3 regions of the Bacillus sp. 37MA genome follow, and region 1 is predicted to be linked to each of the others. Evidence: predicted binding sites of a transcription regulator. Region 1 holds the regulator's gene; each other region holds the start of a gene.
The links. Region 1 encodes Rex, which represses fermentation and respiration genes when NADH is low (regulators of the CRP and FNR family bind a similar motif). Its sites were predicted from a motif close to TTGTGAAATATTTCACAA; they were not measured.
Positions count from the first base shown of each region.

Region 1 (5,996 bases):
TTGTGTTTTCTTTCGATACTACAACTTTCGATGCACGGCCAAGTTGTGTAATATCCGTTGATTTCAAGTCAAGACCAAGCTCTTCTGTAATGACTTCAGCACCAGTTAAAATCGCAATGTCTTCAAGCATCGCTTTACGACGGTCACCGAATCCAGGTGCTTTAACTGCTACTGCGTTAAATGTACCGCGTAGTTTATTGACAACAAGTGTTGCCAGCGCTTCGCCTTCTACATCTTCGGAAATAAGAAGAAGCGGTTTGCTTTGTTGAACAACTTGCTCAAGAACAGGAAGAATTTCTTGAATGCTTGCAATTTTTTTGTCTGTGATTAAGATATATGGGTTTTCAAGCACTGCTTCCATTTTATCTGAATCAGTAATCATGTAAGGAGAAGCATAACCGCGGTCAAATTGCATACCTTCTACAACATCAAGCTCCGTCGTGAAGCCTTTTGACTCTTCGATTGTAATAACACCGTCATTTCCAACGCGCTCCATTGCCTCAGCAATAAGTTGTCCCACTTCTTCATCGCCAGAAGAAATCGCTGCAACTTGAGCAATCGACTCTTTTCCTTCGATTGGTTTTGAAATGACTTTTAGTGATTCAAGCGCTGTTGCGACTGCTTTGTCCATTCCTTTACGAATGCCGACAGGGTTTGCACCAGCTGTTACGTTTTTCAAACCTTCACGGATCATCGCTTGCGCAAGAACCGTTGCAGTCGTTGTACCGTCACCAGCAACATCATTTGTTTTGCTTGCTACTTCTGCAACCAATTTTGCACCCATATTTTCGAATGCATCTTCAAGTTCGATTTCTTTTGCGATTGTTACACCGTCATTTGTAATAAGCGGCGAACCGAATTTTTTCTCAAGAACGACGTTACGTCCTTTTGGTCCAAGCGTTACTTTAACTGCATCTGCAAGCTTGTCTACACCAGCAAGCATCGCGCGGCGTGCATCTTCACTAAATTTAATATCTTTAGCCATTTTAAAGTGCCTCCTCTAAATTTTATATTTATATGTTTTTATGTGTAATGATTAGCCGATAACAGCTAAAATATCGTTTTCGCGCAACAATAAATATTCCACGCCTTCGTATTTTACTTCTGTACCTGCGTATTTTGAGAAGATGATGCGATCGCCTTCAGCTACTTCAAGTGCTACACGCTCGCCGCTTTCTAGAACACGTCCTGTTCCAACTGCCACAACTTTGCCTTCCTGCGGTTTTTCTTTCGCAGAATCAGGAAGTACAATTCCGCTGGCCGTTTTTTCTTCAGATTCTACTAGTTCGATTACTACGCGGTCACCTAGTGGTTTTAACAAGTGAAACCCTCCTCAAAAAATAGATAATTAAATTTTATTAGCACTCTACTCAGACGAGTGCTAACACAACTATTATAATAAATGAAATTGGCTTTCTTTTGCAAGTGTAAAGCAAAAAAATTTTCAAACAGAGCGAGACTGCTTATTTGAAGGGCTCCATCTTTATTAGTACAATGAATAGTAAGTGAATCGAATAAAGGAGTTTTTATGTGAAAAAAGAATATGGGTTTATTTTAATTACGTACATTTTAATGCAATTTTCCGGTTATATTGGTATTCCTCTTCTTTTTAAGTTCGGTGTTTCGACCGGCGTGGAACAGAATGAGATGGAGATGCTGGCTATAGGTTATTGGACAGTGATTAGTTTCGCCCTTGCGACAGTCATCATTCTACTTATTTTGCGAAAATCTGCGTATGTAAATAAAATTGAAAACCAGATATCACTATCTACTGGAAAATTAATTTTCTGGTCAATCACCGGCGTTTTTCTAGCGTTTTCTGCGCAATATGCGGCGATCATCATTGAAACAGCGCTCGGTATTGGGCAAGGCTCTGAAAATACGCAAGACATTATTCAACTCGTTGAATGGGTTCCGCTTACAATGCTGTCCGTCGCCCTATTCGGTCCGATTTTGGAAGAAATCGTGTTCCGGAAAATTTTATTCGGCTCATTATATGAACGGATTCCTTTTTTCTTCGCCGCACTCATTAGTGCATTTATATTCTCTATTGCACACAGAGAATTAGAGCATTTTTTATTATATGCGGCAATGGGATTTACATTCGCATTTCTTTACGTAAAAACAAAGAGATTAATCGTACCTATTGTGGCGCATGTATCAATGAACTCAATCGTTGTACTGATGCAGTACGTATTTGCGGATGATATTGAAAAAATGATCAAGAAAGCTGAACAAGCGCAACAATTTATTTTGTGGTTTTCGTAAGGAGGTATAATGATGAGACAGTCACCACTAGCTGCAGGGATTTTTTATAATATACTCGGCGGATTTTTCGTGTTTCTAGCCGTACAGGACGTAAATGTGAATGGCTTCAGGTTTTTCAACTATGTGCTTATTTTGCTGGCGACATTCGATATCGGCACTGGTCTCCGGTTAATGTTGATTCACTTCAAAGTAAAAAACAGCCAGAATTAATAAAATCCGCCCAGTTTATTGGGCGGATTCTTCTTGTTCAAGTGTAGCACGGGCTTCTGCCTGCTGCACTTTTTTATAGCCAATTTTCGAAACAAAAATACTCACTTCATATAAAAGAAATAATGGAACACTCACCATCATATGTGAAATGATATCCGGTGGAGTAATGAGTGCCGCAATGACGAGTAAGACAAAATACGCATAGCGGCGAATCTGACTTAAAAATTGTGGCGTGATAATGCCTAACCGTGTCAAAAACAGCGTCACAACTGGAAGCTGAAATAAAAACCCAAATGGAATCGTCGTCTGAAATAAAAATTGGAAATATTCATTAATGCCAATGACCTGTTCAATATTCAAATCGCCGGACAGTTTCATCATAAAATGAATAATGTACGGAAATAAAATGAAATATGAAAAAGCGAGTCCCCCTAAAAACAGAAGAACCGATGCGGGGATGTAACTAAGCGTCGCTCTCCGCTCTTTCTCATGCAGACCGGGACTGACAAATGCCCACAATTGATACAAAATGACTGGCGATGTCAAAATAATCCCTATTACAAACGCCATTTGAAAATAAATCTTTAGCGGATCAGTTACCCGAAATGCGTTCATCGACAGCGCCGCCGCTTCATCTGCATGCTGCAAATAGTGGATGATTGGCTTTGCAAGAAAAAGCCCTCCAATGGCAGCAATGAAAAAGAAAACGACGACAATCATAAGCCGTTTCCTGAATTCTTCCAGGTGTTCATATATCGTCATGTCTTGTAGACTCATTTATCATTCATCCTAACATCACTTGGACTCTTTCTTGTCCTCTTTTCGATCATCATCATCCGTTAATCCTTTTGTTGAACTTTTAAATTCTCTCAATGTATCACCGGCTGCTCGTCCGAGTTCCGGAAGCTTTTTCGGTCCAAAAATAAGCAATGCTACAGCGCCAATTACGACCATGCTGCCAACACCTATCATTGGCACACACCTCCCTTTTCCTTCATCATAACTGATTTACCCGTTAAATACTATGATCATTTTTCGACAGATTGATCCGGATAATTTTTCAAGAAGTACACGAGCGACTGCAATTCAATCGCCAAATCAATATGATGAACGCGAATAGCTGAAGGCACGTTTAACCGTGCCGGTGTAAAATTCAAAATCCCTTTTATATTTGCCTGGACTAAACGATCCGTAATGGATTGTGCTGCAGACTGTGGAATCGTTAAAATCGCTACCGGCACTTTCAGTTGGGCTAAAGTTTCTTCCAACTCATCCATATGATAAATAGGTACCTCTCCAATAGTTGTCCCGACTTTGCTCTCTTCCACATCAAATGCAACTAGGATCTTCGTGTTATTATTTTTCAAAAAATTATAATTTAAAAATGCCGTCCCTAAATTCCCAACACCGATCAACGCAACATTTGTCAATTCGTCCTGATCGAGCGTTTTGCGAAAAAAGGATAGCAAATAGCTCACATTGTAGCCATATCCTTTTTTGCCAAGCGCACCGAAATAAGAAAAGTCTCTCCGGATCGTAGCCGAATCTACTTTTACTGCTTCACTCAATTCTGCCGATGATACACGCTGCTTGCCTGACGAATGCAAATTTTGAATAAATCGGTAATACAAAGGCAGTCGCTTCGCTGTTGCTTGTGGAATTTTCACCGAATCGCTGTTCATTTTTATCCCCCTTACATGATGCCGCTTCCACATTTCATTTTTTCTTATAGTATAATCATAAATCTTTGTCACCTTTTTCACAAGAACTGCTTCTTTTCCATTGCTCGCTTACTCTTCCTCGAGTAAAGTGAAGGTGAGGTGAAAAACATGATACTTCTTCAAGTACAGCAGCTCTCGAAATATTTTGGAGCTGAACTTATTTTATCGAATATTAAGCTTGAGGTGCAGTCAGGCGATCGGATCGCACTTGTCGGCCGAAATGGTGCGGGCAAATCAACGCTCTTAAAAATCATTGCTGGACAGCTTTCACATGAGTCTGGTGCGATTATAAAACCGAAAGACGTCACCATTGGATATTTGGCGCAAGATACCGGTCTTGAATCGAACCTTTCCATCTGGGATGAAATGAATAGCGTTTTCGACAATCTTCGGGAAATGGAGCAGCAATTGCGAGGTCTCGAAGCGGATATGGCCAATCCAGATGTATATGATGATCCAAAGCTGTACGAGCAGGTGATGACCTCTTACGACCAACTTCAAAATGAGTTTAAAGAAGCTGGCGGTTATCAATATGAAGCAGATTTACGCTCCGTTTTACATGGGTTTAACTTTCAAGATTATGATTACGATACACTTATTTCCACATTAAGCGGTGGACAAAAGACGCGTCTTGCTCTTGCAAAGTTACTGTTAGCAAAACCTAGTATTTTAATTCTTGATGAACCGACGAACCATCTTGATATTGATACGCTTTCCTGGCTCGAACATTACTTACAAGGATACGCCGGCGCAATTTTAATTGTCTCTCATGATCGCTACTTCCTTGATAAGACTGTTAATCAAGTATACGAGATGTCTCGAAACAAAATTCGCAAATACACTGGCAACTACAGTAAATATTTAATTCAAAAAGCTGATCAATACGAGCGGGAAATGAAACAATTTGAAAAACAGCAGGAAGAAACCGCAAAGCTTGAAGCATTTATTCAGCGCAATATCGCCCGTGCTTCTACCACAAAACGGGCGCAAAGCAGACGAAAACAACTTGACCGGATGGACATGATCAAAAGACCAGGTGGTAATGAAAAGCCACCAAGTATGTTGTTTGATATCGACCGGCAAAGCGGCAATGAAGTATTGAAAATTGACAGTGTGTCTATTGGCTATGACGAACAGACAATTGTTTCTGATCTGTCATTTGATGTATTCAGAGGCGAAAGCATCGCGCTCGTCGGTCCAAACGGTGCTGGCAAATCGACTTTGCTGAAATCGATCACCCGTGCATTACCGCTTCTAGCCGGTGAGATCCGACAGGGGGCTGGTGTCGAAATCGGTTATTATGACCAAGAACAGTCTCATTTAAACCGGTCAAAAACGGTACTAGCTGAACTGTGGGACGAGTATCCTGGTACTCAAGAAAAGGATATACGAACGATTCTTGGTACCTTTCTTTTTTCAGGTGATGATGTGTTAAAACCTGTTGCAGCACTGAGTGGTGGTGAAAAAGCCCGTCTTGCACTCGCTAAATTGACGATGCAAAAAGCAAATTTACTTATACTTGATGAGCCGACAAACCATCTTGATCTCGACAGTAAAGAAGTGCTTGAAAATGCATTAATCGATTATCCTGGTACCCTCTTATTCGTCTCTCATGACCGTTATTTTATTAATCGAATCGCCACACAAGTAGTGGAACTTGATAAAACAAAAACAGGTGTCACCGTCTATCTCGGAGATTACGACTATTATGTAGAAAAGAAAAATGAACAGGAAGAACTGGCTGCTCTCGAAACAGTAAATACGATTTCAACCATAGCAAAACCGGCAGCTGCTGAT
Region 1 covers NZ_KB889752.1:3,544,097-3,550,092, reverse strand. The annotation lists gene groL (chaperonin GroEL) at 1-985, opposite strand, end outside; gene groES (co-chaperone GroES) at 1,037-1,321, opposite strand; gene A3M5_RS0119610 (CPBP family intramembrane glutamic endopeptidase) at 1,531-2,268, shown strand; gene A3M5_RS0119605 (YdiK family protein) at 2,278-2,478, shown strand; gene tatC (twin-arginine translocase subunit TatC) at 2,494-3,255, opposite strand; gene tatAY (sec-independent protein translocase protein TatAY) at 3,274-3,450, opposite strand; gene A3M5_RS0119590 (redox-sensing transcriptional repressor Rex) at 3,507-4,160, opposite strand; gene A3M5_RS0119585 (ABC-F family ATP-binding cassette domain-containing protein) at 4,308-5,996, shown strand, end outside.

Region 2 (5,996 bases), 3.1 Mb from region 1:
TTTCTTTTTCCCTTTCACATAATCTGCATCGAAAAGGAAAAGTCTCATCAATAAGATAAGTGACGGGATCAGCAAGAGCAGTCCTAGAATAAACGCAATAACGAGTGCCAACGCCATCGTTTCATTCGTTACATTTTCATGGACCGTAATATACGGATACAAAATGTATGGCAAATGAGATGCTCCATAGCCGAAAAAGGCGAAGAAAAACTGCAGCATCACCATAATAAAGGCCGTGCCGTATCTTTTCCCTGTATAAATAAACCAGGATGCAATACCGAAGCAGAGGAGCGATAACCCGAACATCCACCAATATTCTGTTATGGCTTTATTGTAATGTTCTGGATTGTGCATTTGCAGTGATATAAAGACGAGAAGGCTTGCCACAATTGTCGGCATGCTCCAGAACAGTGCAAACTGCCTGATCGTCCGGCGCGCTTGTCGGTCATCCGCACGATCTGCATAATACGTTAAAAACGTGGCGCTAATATACAAGACTGATACGATAGATAAAAAGACGACACTCCATGAAAATGGACTCGTAAACAACTCTTTAGCAAGGAATGTCACTTTACCATCCGTAACGGCCAAGAAGTCTCCTTCTGAGATCGTCAATACTGTTGATAACGAAGCAGGAATTAATAATCCTGTCGCTCCGTATAAGAAAAGGTAAAATATACTATCACGTGATCCATAATTATTAAACGCATAAAACGAACCACGAATCGCAAGCAAGATAATTGCGACACTCGCTGGAATAAGAAGCGCTGTTCCGAAATAGTACGCCGTAGCCGGAAAAAAACCGACAATGCCGACGAAAAAGAACACGAAAAACACGTTCGTTACTTCCCATACAGGTGATAAGTAACGTGAAATAAGATCATTCATAATATGGTCTTTTTTCTTCCACCTCGCATAGAAAGCGAAGAAACCAGCACCGAAATCAATAGACGATACAATTAAATAGCCATACAAAAATGTCCATAGAACCGTGATCCCGAGAAGTTCTAAATTCATGCTGATCCCTCCCCATTTGGAAAGCGTTTTTCAAGTTCCGCTTCCGCCGGCGAATTTTTAAACATTTTAATCAACACGACCACTGTCATCACACCGAGTACGAGGTAAAGCAGCGCAAACATGACAAACGTAATGCCTACATCATCATTTCTCGTCGCCGCTTCCGCCACTTTCATATAACCGTTTAAAATCCACGGCTGACGGCCCACTTCAGCTAAAATCCAGCCCGATTCATAGGCAATGAGAGAAAGCGGCCCTGATGCAACAACCGCCCATAAAAGCGGCTTATTCAGTTCATTCCACTTTTTCACTTTACTCATGATGACAAAGAGCGCCGTTATCGCCATGACGAACATACCAATGCTAACCATTATATCAAACATGTAGTGAATCCAAAGCGGCGGACGTTCATCTTCAGGCGTTTCATTTAAACCGATTACTTCCGTGTCAAATGAATTACCTGCAAGAAAGCTCAACAGTTTCGGAACACGAATTTCGTTTTCTATTTCGCCATCTTCATTAAGTGTTCCGTAGAAAATAATATCTGCTCCTTTTTCCGTTTCAAAATGCCACTCAGCCGCTGCTAATTTTTCCGGCTGCACTTCCGCTAAAAATTTCGCTGATACATCGCCCGCAATGGCTGTAAGGACCGAGAAAATTAACGTGCACGTAACAGTTAAACGAAGCGCTTTTTGCTCGTATTGACCGCGTTTTCCTTTTAAAATGGCAAACGCCACAATCGCTGCTAAAATGGCCGCTGACGTCATATATGATGTCGAAACGACGTGGAACACTTTTGATGGTGTTGCTGGATTTAACATCGCTGCTATCGGGTCAATGTTGATCGCCTGACCGCCTTTTAAATCAAATCCTTGCGGCGTATTCATAAATGCATTCACTGTCGTAATAAACAATGCAGACGCCGATGACCCAATCATAACTGGAATTGTTAAGAGCCAGTGTGTCCATTTTCCTTTAAACCGGTCCCACGTGTATAAATAAATGCCAAGGAAAATCGCTTCAAAGAAAAACGCAAATGTTTCCAGAAATAATGGCAAAGCAATAACCTGTCCCGCTACTTCCATAAAACTTGGCCATAACAGTGACAACTGTAAGCCAATTGCAGTTCCCGTTACAACACCTACAGCGACTGTAATCGTAAAGCCGCGTGCCCAGCGTCTTGCTAATAGTAAATAGTGCGGATCATTTTTCTTAATACCGATAAATTCAGCAATGGCAATCATAACCGGTACGCCGACACCGATCATCGCAAAAATAATATGAAACATTAATGTCATCGTTGTCAGCATCCGACTGAGCATGACGCTATCGAGTTCCATTCATATGACCTCCCGAGTGATTCAATTTAAATAAAATTATCACGCTACTCGTATTGTAAACCGAAAACAATAACAATGCTATAAAGGGGGTATGACTATTTTGTGACAAACTTCACAAACATGTATAAAAAAAATTGTCTTCTCCTTGTTTACCCTTCTTTCATGTATAGAGACTCATCGAGACCTAACTTAGATGTTAGGCCTCGATGAACATGTCTTCTATATAATTTACTTATGCCCAAGGGCGGTGAAATAGCGAGTAATAAACGAGATTGCCGTTTCAATGGCAGCTTCATCCGGGTTCAATTTTGCGTGGTGAAGGCCGTATTCAGAACCGACGCCCAGCCAGAACATCATGCCTGGTATTTCTTTTAGCATAAAGCCAAAATCTTCACCGGTCATCGCTTCACGTGAATGAACGAACTGAATATCCGTTTGCGCTTTGGCAAATTGAATAAATCGGTCCGTCACTGCTGGATCATTAAATACTTGATAGTAGCCGCTGCCATTATCAATTTCCGACTCGCATTCAAAGGATGCTTCAATGCCTTTTAATAGTGCTTGAACACGTGCTTTTGCCTTCATCATCGCTTCCGGTGACAACGTGCGGATCGTCCCTTCTAGACGCGCATGCTCTGCAATGACATTTTGCACAGTACCAGCTGTCATTTTACCAATTGTCACGACCGCGCTGTCGAGCGGATCGACGTTTCTAGACACGATCGATTGAAGCTGTGTAACGAAGTATGACGCTGCAACAACCATATCTTTCGTTTCATGCGGATAAGCTGCATGTCCGCCCTTCCCTTTAAAATCAATAAATAACTCTGACGTATTCGCGAACAAAAGACCTGGCTTTGTTGCAATAGTACCAGCGGGATGTTCCGGCGCAATGTGTAGTGCATAAATTTCATCGGGCATCCATGCTTTTAATTCTTTAGACGCCATGAGCGGCTCTGCGCCACCCGGTCCTTCTTCTGCCGGCTGAAAGATAAAAACAAGATCGTCATTGATTGGATTTTCGACGAAATGTGTAACAACACCGAGAGCAATGCTCATATGAAAGTCATGTCCACAGGCGTGCATCCGGCCTTCATGTATCGATGAAAACGGGAGATCTGTTTTTTCAGTAATCGGTAAACCATCAATATCCGTACGCCAGCCGATTGTTTTCGACGGTTTCAATCCTTTCATTTTAACAATAATGCCGGTACGCCACTTTTTTAGTTCGATCCGGTCCTGCGGCAATGTATGTAAATAGTTTAATAAATATTGTTGTGTTTTCTCCTCTTCAAAGCCAAGCTCCGGAATTTGATGGAGATCGCGGCGAATATCGACAAAACGGTTCATGTGCACAGTCCTCCTCTTTTTTAAAAAGAACGCGTAGGCAATTGCCCACGCGTTCTTCCCTCACCGCTCTTACAGTTTGCGGAGTTCTTGAATAATTTCTGTTTTTGATTTTGTTTTATCATCAATTTGTTTAATAACGCGTGCTGGTGCTCCAACAGCAACCGAGAATGGCGGAATATCTTCTGTTACGATAGCGCCTGCTGCGATAACGGAACCTTCACCAATACGGCAGCCTTCAAGAACGACAGCATTTGCACCGATTAATACGTTATCTTCAAGTACAACTGGTGAAGCGGATGGCGGCTCAATAACACCCGCTAGCACAGCTCCGGCACCAACATGGCAATTTTTACCAACTGTTGCCCGACCGCCAAGTATTGCATTCATGTCAATCATCGTGCCTTCACCAATAACAGCGCCGATGTTAATCGAAGCACCCATCATAATAACAGCATTGTCACCAATTTCAACTTGATCACGAATGATAGCACCCGGCTCAATACGCGCTGTAATATTTTTCATGTCGAGAAGCGGGATCGCTGAGTTGCGACGATCGTTTTCAACAACGTAATCCGTCACTTTGTCTTTATTTTGCTCAAGTGCCTCTGATACTTCAGCCCACTCGCCAAATACGACAACGGATTTACCTTCGCCAAACACTTTCGCAGAAGCGCCAAAGTTGATTCCTTCCACATCACCGTTTACATATACTTTGACTGGTGTTGATTTCGTGCTGTTACTAATAAATGAAATAATTTCATGTGCATCCATCATTTTCATAATTATGTATTCCTCCTCAGACTTTTTATATTAAATTTTTCTGCTTTTACTTTACCAAAGTAAAGCAATTTTCACAAGCAATTTTCATCCGATTTTTCCATAAACCGTTCAACCGTTTCAACAAATGCCTGCACTTGCCGCAGTTCAAACGCAGCATCATAGCCAAGCATCCACGTATCTCGCTGGATCGGTTCTCCGTCGCGGTCTAGAAGCGGCGTTTTATACAAATTATTTTCCTGATTTGAAAGCGTAATCGCCGGCAAAATCGCATAGCCGATTCCATTAAATGCCATTTGACGGCACGTTTCAATTTGATCAACAACAATAGAACGCTTTGGTGTCACCTGAAATCGATTATGCCACCATTCCTGAATTTCCTGATCGTAATTTGAATCACTTTTAAACTGAATGAACGGTTTTTCTGTCGTTAATACTTCTTCTACATCCTGAATGTCTTTATCAACTAAATAAAGCGGATCTTCAAACAAATGAATTTTTCGGCCTTTCCATTCAGGTGTTCCTCGAATGATCCCAATATGAACATCACCTTCATACAGCTCTTTTAAAATTTCACTGCTCCAGCCCGTCATAAGTTGAATTTTCGCATACGGATATCGCTCAACAAAGAGTTTTAATACTTTTGGCAGCCAATTTTGGCCGACAATGCTTGCGCAAGCAATTTTTAGCGTTCCATGTACGTTTGGTTCCAGTGATTGCAATTCTTCGAGCAGTCCTTCTTTTTTCTCAAGCGTTTCTTTTGCATAATCAACAATAAGTTCACCTGCAGGCGTTAAAGACAGTCCTTTTGTTGAACGGTTAAATATTTTGTGCGCCCACTCTTTTTCAATCGTTTGAAGCCGCTGGGAAAGTGCCGGTTGAGAGACAAAAAGACGCTCGGCTGCTTTTCTCATATTCATTTCTTCTGCAAGCACCGTTAACAAGCGGATTTCTGAAAAGGACATCTTTTTTATTCCCCTTTCTTCAAAAACAACAGCAGCATGAACGAAACCACTGCAAATAGAAATACGATCCAGTATACGACGTGAAGCGATGTCGTCAACCCTTCGCTTAAAATGAAACGGGCGGATTCGCTCATCTGAACGCCTTCTCCAAGAAGCTCATTAATGGAATCAACGGTTAAATCATCAGACGCATCCGGATTATTTTGCAAATAAGCAGTAAGACGAATATTCAATATACCACCAAGAAGTGCAGCACCGATCGTATTGCCAATATTGCGCATAAACATATTTGATGCCGTTGCCGCTCCCCGTTCATGCCAGTCGACGGCGTTTTGAATGGAGACAATAAAGGCTGTTGAAGTCAGCCCCATGCCAATACCTGTTACAAAAGATGAAGCCGCTGCCCACCAAGGTCCGTAAGACGGATCCATAGAGGCGAACATAAGTCCACCCGCAAGCAGCGCCGCACCACCAATCAATGTCGTCGTTCGATAGCCAGCAAACAAAATAAGCCTTCCAGACAACGATGAAGCAATCGGCCAACCAA
Region 2 covers NZ_KB889752.1:492,215-498,210, reverse strand. The annotation lists gene A3M5_RS0102655 (cytochrome d ubiquinol oxidase subunit II) at 1-1,017, opposite strand, end outside; gene A3M5_RS0102650 (cytochrome ubiquinol oxidase subunit I) at 1,014-2,357, opposite strand; gene A3M5_RS0102645 (N-acetyldiaminopimelate deacetylase) at 2,586-3,707, opposite strand; gene dapD (2,3,4,5-tetrahydropyridine-2,6-dicarboxylate N-acetyltransferase) at 3,777-4,487, opposite strand; gene ccpC (transcriptional regulator CcpC) at 4,559-5,449, opposite strand; gene A3M5_RS0102630 (MDR family MFS transporter) at 5,455-5,996, opposite strand, start outside.
Region 2: A3M5_RS0102650 (cytochrome ubiquinol oxidase subunit I) is a predicted target of Rex. The motif match lies at 2,458-2,475, and genes of this name have one in related genera.

Region 3 (5,996 bases), 980 kb from region 1:
AACCGGTTAAAATGAGTCCTGCAAACAACGTCAACGCTACGTAAATGGAATAAAACGTCGTAAAGAAAATCGTACTTAAAAAGACGATAAAAAGCACAATCGGCGGATAAAAGACACGTAAAAAGAAATTTTGCAAACTCTCCACGTCACCGACGATTCGAGCCAGCAAGTCGCCGCTCCGGTATTTCTGAAAAATACCCGGTGCAAGGGGCACCAATTTTTCATAAAACGACACTCGCAAATTACTTAAAATCGTAAATGTCGCCCGGTGGGAAAAATAGCGCTCCGCATAGCGGCTAATTGATTTCGCCACTCCGAACATTTTCAGCGTCGCCGTCATGATCGTGATGATATAAAGCGGCGGGGCAAGGGCTGATTTAGATATCATATACCCGCTCATCGCGAACAACCCGACAGATGTTAGCCCAGCAAGAACACCAAACAAGATCGAATATAGAATATCTCGTTTCTCTGCCATCATCAGCTTGATAACGACCATTACATCCTTCATATAACCGCACCCCCTTGCTGCAATACCATTTCTCGATACTCCATGCTCGTCTTCATCAATTCAGTATGTCGTCCTGAAGCGACGATTTCTCCCTTTTTCAAGAAAAGAATCTGATCTGCATTCTTGATTGTATGCAGCCTATGCGCCACAGTGATGACGGTCGAATGTTTGGCCAGTTCAGCCATTGACTGCTGCAGGATGCGCTCCGTTTTCAAATCTAAACCAGTCGTCGGCTCATCAAATAAAATGATGGACGGCTGTTTTAAAAAAGCACGTGCTAGCGCTATCCTCTGCTTTTCCCCACCAGAAAGGCCGCGTCCCGCTTCGCCAATTGGTGTGTCATAGCCGTTTTCAAGTGATTTAATTAAATCGGAAATGCCTGCTTTTTTCGCAGCCGTTTCAATGTCTGCTCGTGATGCCCCCTTCGCACCGCCGATCGCAATATTATCCGCGATCGTTCCGGAAAATAAATACGGGTGCTGCGAAATGTAGCTTAGCTGATCGAACCATGATGTTTCGCTGTAATCTGAACGCGGTCGCCCATTCACGAGAACATCGCCTTCAGATGGATCAAACAAACCCGCAATTAAATGAAGAAGTGTCGTTTTCCCTGAACCAGTCTGCCCGACAATCGCCATTTGCGCATTTGGTGGAATCGTGGCTTTTATATTTTTCAATGAAAAACCATCTCCATATTGAAAGGAAGCATTACGCAGTTCAATCGAAGGAATGGATACTTCCGCTGTGCCCCATTTGACCGGCTGTTCCGTTTCCTCCAGCTCATCCATCACTTTTTTCGCCGCACCCATGCTGCCTCGTCCTGTATGAAACGCACTGCCTAGTTCTTTCAACGACAAATAAAACTCCGGCGCCAGCACAAGCACAAAAAAGGCGGTTGAAAAAGCTATGCTTTCAAAAACAACGAGCCGGAGCCCTACTTCAAGCGCAATTAAGCCGATGCTCAGTGTAGAAATAAACTCAAGCATTAACGTCGAAACGAATGCAATTTTTAAAATGGTCATCGTTGCATCACGAAAATCAAGGCTGCTCTGTTCAATTAAGTCGCGCTGTTTTGCGGCGCGGCCAAACAATTTCAACGTCGTCAGTCCTTGCAATGTATCTAAAAAGCGGCCTGAAAACGCAGCTAATTTATCGAGCTGTTCTTCTGATTTTGCCTTCGTTTTCATACCCACAATGATAAAAAACAGTGGAATAAACGGTGCGGTAATGATCATAATTAATCCGCTGTACACATGCTCGTACAACACGACAGCCAAAATCATGAGCGGCACAATGGATGTTTGAATGACTTGTGGAATGTATTTGCTGTAATAGCTATCGATCTCATCAACCGCATCCATCATAACACTCACTTTGCCGCCGGACTGTCCCGCAAGTGCCGATTGAATCGGATTTCGCGTCATCTTTTCCAGAAGCATTCTTCGCACTTTCCGCTTTACGTTCGAGGCCATTTTCACGCCGGTCCGACCGTTTAAATAGGAGAGCACTGCACGCAGCAGCATGACCGCAAGCAAGCCCCATAAAAGCGGCTTAATATCCTCAAATGACTGTTCTTTTAAAAACACGCCATCGACGATCGTTACAAAAAAGTAAGCTTGACCAATCATCATCGCACCTGTTAAAACAGATGAAACGAATAAAAAGGCCGTCATCGCCCTTTGCTCAAATGCCCATTTCCGAAGCATATCCATGTAAATGCTCCCACCTTATTGTTATTAATAATAGTGAATAACCTCACAATCTCTATTTATTATAATAGATACGATTGAAAAATACTCGTTCCAAGGAGCGGATTTTCATCTCCATTTTCACATTTTGTCCATCATATCATCCTTCCATAGACGGTCCGAATAAACAGTTTGTAAAGTGGATAAAAAAAGCCTATTTTTGAACGAATTGTTCAAAAATAGGCTTTTTATGATATTTCCTTTAAAAAATATTCCCCTGAATGCCTTATACATACCTGTCTAAATTAAAAATAACCTGTTTTATTCATTGCACATACGTAATCGCTTGCCTGCCCATTTGTACCCAGGCGTCGATGAAATCTTGTTTCGCTACTTTTTTATTTTTCGCTCCGGTTAATGGATCATTAAAGAAAACATAGTCCGCATCATAGCCCGTCACGACGACAGAATGTTCCCGGTACGTAATATCAATTTCTCCTGACGGGGTTTGCCACGTTTCGAATTCTTCCGCTGGCAATGTCTTGTATCGTGAGTTCGTAATGATCCAGACTGGCTTCCCGTTTGAGATGGATGTTTCAATTTCACTAAACTCTCCACCGGTCATATCAATGATCCGACCTGGTAAATATTGTTCAGCTAACTCTTTAATCGGAGCATGATACACGCCCAAACCCGGATTGTCAAAACTATACATATCACCAACAAACCCCGTATTCGGATGGCCGAAATAAATTACTCCATTTTTCTCTTCATACGCAGTTGGATCTCGTTTGATCCGCTTGGCAAGTTCCATTTTATCCGTTGAAACACCCGCATGCTGCAAAAGCATTGCCAGGCCGGTCACTTCACATCCTCTTGGAAGCTCCGGTAGCTGCTCGATCAGCGGAACGTCCAAAAGTGCTTGTTCTTTCTTTCTCATTTGAACAGCTTCCAGTTTTTGTTCCGGTTCTTTCTTCTCTCCCTCTGCTACTTGTACAATTTGAATTTTCTTATCCTGTGTCGCATACAGATTAACACCGAGTACAGCGAAGAAGAGAAAAAGAACAACAGCCCCGATCTTCTTATACGAATACACGCATCGTACCCCCCATATAAGATTCTGTGACTATTATCTCATATGAATTGAAATTGCACAGCCATTTTATTCTTAAAAGAACACATGAAAAAAGCCTGCACCGGCTTCGGTATAGACTTCTCTCATTCCCACATATTGCGGGACTTCGTGGAGAAGATCTGCTCTTTATATCCAACAGTCTTACTCTGCTTTACTCAGCAGCCACCGCCAAATATACCGATCGACGACAATGTTCTTCGTTCGTTCAAGCAAATCGTTCTTCCTGTACAGTTCATACAAAAAAGAAATGATCACTCATTTCTTTTTTGTATGTCTGTATTTGCTATTTACCCGCTATGTAAACGATGAAACCGCTTTTATAAATATTGTTTAACTATTTTTCCGATCATGCCGAAAAAATACAGTGGCTAAATACTATATTCAGCGAATGATGAATCGAATCTAGTTGCGTGAGCTGGAATAAAGAATGATGAAGCCTTTTTGATTGATCGTTGATGTATATTCTGTTAGGAATGAATTTGTCCAGATTTCAGTCGCTCCCCGGAATTCTATAGGAATATGCACTTCAACCGGTTGATCTGTAGGGTTAATCATAAATAACAGCTGCTCACTTTCGTTTTTTCTTACATAACTAATAACAGATGGATGAATATTGATGAAAGTAAAATCCCCTTCATTGCCAAACGCACGTATTTCTTTCCGAAACGCGATTAGCTTTTTTACAAAGTTAAATAAATCAAGGTCTTGCTCTTCCTCATTCCAAATCATGCATTTACGGCAATCAGGATCTTGTTCTCCCGTCATCCCAATTTCATCTCCGTAGTAAATACACGGTGTTCCTAAAACGGAAAATTGGAATAGGTACATTAATTTCAATCGTTCCTTATTTTCATTTGCGGTTGTAAGAATCCTCGGTGTGTCATGACTGCCTAATAAATTGAATGCAACTTCATTAACGGACAATGGATAAGACTGCATTATATGTACGACTTCATGTTTAAATTGATCGACTGTCCGTTTTTCTCTTGCAAAAAAATCAATCATCGTATCGGAAAAGCGATAATTCATCACCGCATCAAATTGATCTCCTTGAAGCCATGGCATTGAATCATGCCAAATTTCGCCTACTAGATAGATATCGGGCTTCAACGTTTTTACCGTCTGCCTGAATTCCCGCCAAAAATGGTGACTCACTTCATTCGCAACGTCAAGACGCCATGCATCGATATCAAATTCTTCTATCCAATACTTGGCTACATTGAGCAAGTACTTTTTCACTTCAGGATGTTCTGTATTTAGCTTCGGCATTGCTTCCTCAAAACCAAAGGCATCATAATTCAAATTCCCATCTTCTTTAAGTGGAAATTTACGAATGTGAAACCAATCTTTATAAGAAGACTTTTCTTGATTTTTTACAACATCTTGAAATGGTGCGAAACAATAGCCGCTGTGATTAAATACAGCATCGAGCATTACCCTTATTCCTCTTTTATGGCATTCTTGAACGAGTTTCTTCAACAGCCTCTTATCACCAAACTGAGGATCAATTTCTAAATAATTCGTTGTATCATATTTATGATTTGTTTCCGCCCTGAAAATAGGTGTAAAATAAATACCATTTATTCCGAGATTTTCTAAGTAGGTAAGGCGTTTGATAATACCTTGAAAGTCACCGCCGAAATAGCTTTCCTTTTTCGGCTCTGCTCCCCATGGCTGTGTATCTCGATGATTTATGCTTGGCTCACCATCTTCAAAACGTTCCGGAAAAATTTGATACCAGACTGTTTTTTTCACCCAATCTGGCGCCCTAAATATATCGATAGCATGCAAAAATGGAAAACTGAAATAGATGGCGCAATCTTTAGGCGCCTCATTGTAAAATCCTCTTTCTGTATAGAAGACCGATCTCTCATCGTCTACACATTTGAAACCGTAACGAATACGCCGGCAAGATGGCTTAAATGCTGCGAACCAATAATCAAAAAGCTCATCTGATCCCGCGTGTTTCATCTCTTTTGTTTTATACTGCCACGCTTCATCTTTCCAATTATAAGGATCCCCATATAGTAAAATAACATGCCTAAGATCGTTCTTTTTGGACCTTATTCGAATGTGCACGGCCTCCTCATCATACAAATAGGCAAAATTATTCTTCGGTCGGTGGTAGATCGCTTCTTTCAACATAGAAATACCTCTTTCAAAGGATTCTTCAACTCCCCTTTCAAAGTATTGTTCTCTAACAGAGAAAATAATTTTCAAGGTAACTTACGCCAGTACCAACAGCATTTACTATCGGTTTTTTTGAATTAATACTTTTCCTAAAACAAATAGTAATACCGAACAAAAGAAAGAAAAACAAGTACGTTATGATTGAATTTGGAAAGGAGAATGGGAAAATGGATGAAAAAAAAGCGCCGAAAGATCGGATGACTGGCAACAATAATAAACTGACTGATACACAAGAGGTTTTGTATAATCATGAATTTAAAAAAGCAGATGCAGCTCGAAAAGACAAGAGTAAGGGGATAAACGGGAAAAACCAATTATAACGAGAAAATACCGCCGGATGCAGAGCTCTGGCGTGAATACGTATAAATGGATCAACAGTAATGGCGAAGCAGTACTTGTAAATAGCACTAGAAGTCGAAGTAAAAGCCCTGGAATTCGTTAAATCCAGGGCTTTTCTTTTGAGCTGGTATTA
Region 3 covers NZ_KB889752.1:2,567,121-2,573,116, forward strand. The annotation lists gene cydC (thiol reductant ABC exporter subunit CydC) at 1-511, opposite strand, end outside; gene cydD (thiol reductant ABC exporter subunit CydD) at 508-2,223, opposite strand; gene A3M5_RS0114320 (C39 family peptidase) at 2,525-3,295, opposite strand; gene A3M5_RS0114325 (alpha-glycosidase) at 3,737-5,479, opposite strand; gene A3M5_RS24855 (YfhE family protein) at 5,692-5,844, shown strand; gene A3M5_RS0114335 (hypothetical protein) at 5,963-5,996, opposite strand, start outside.
Region 3: cydD (thiol reductant ABC exporter subunit CydD) is a predicted target of Rex. The motif match lies at 2,255-2,272, and genes of this name have one in related genera.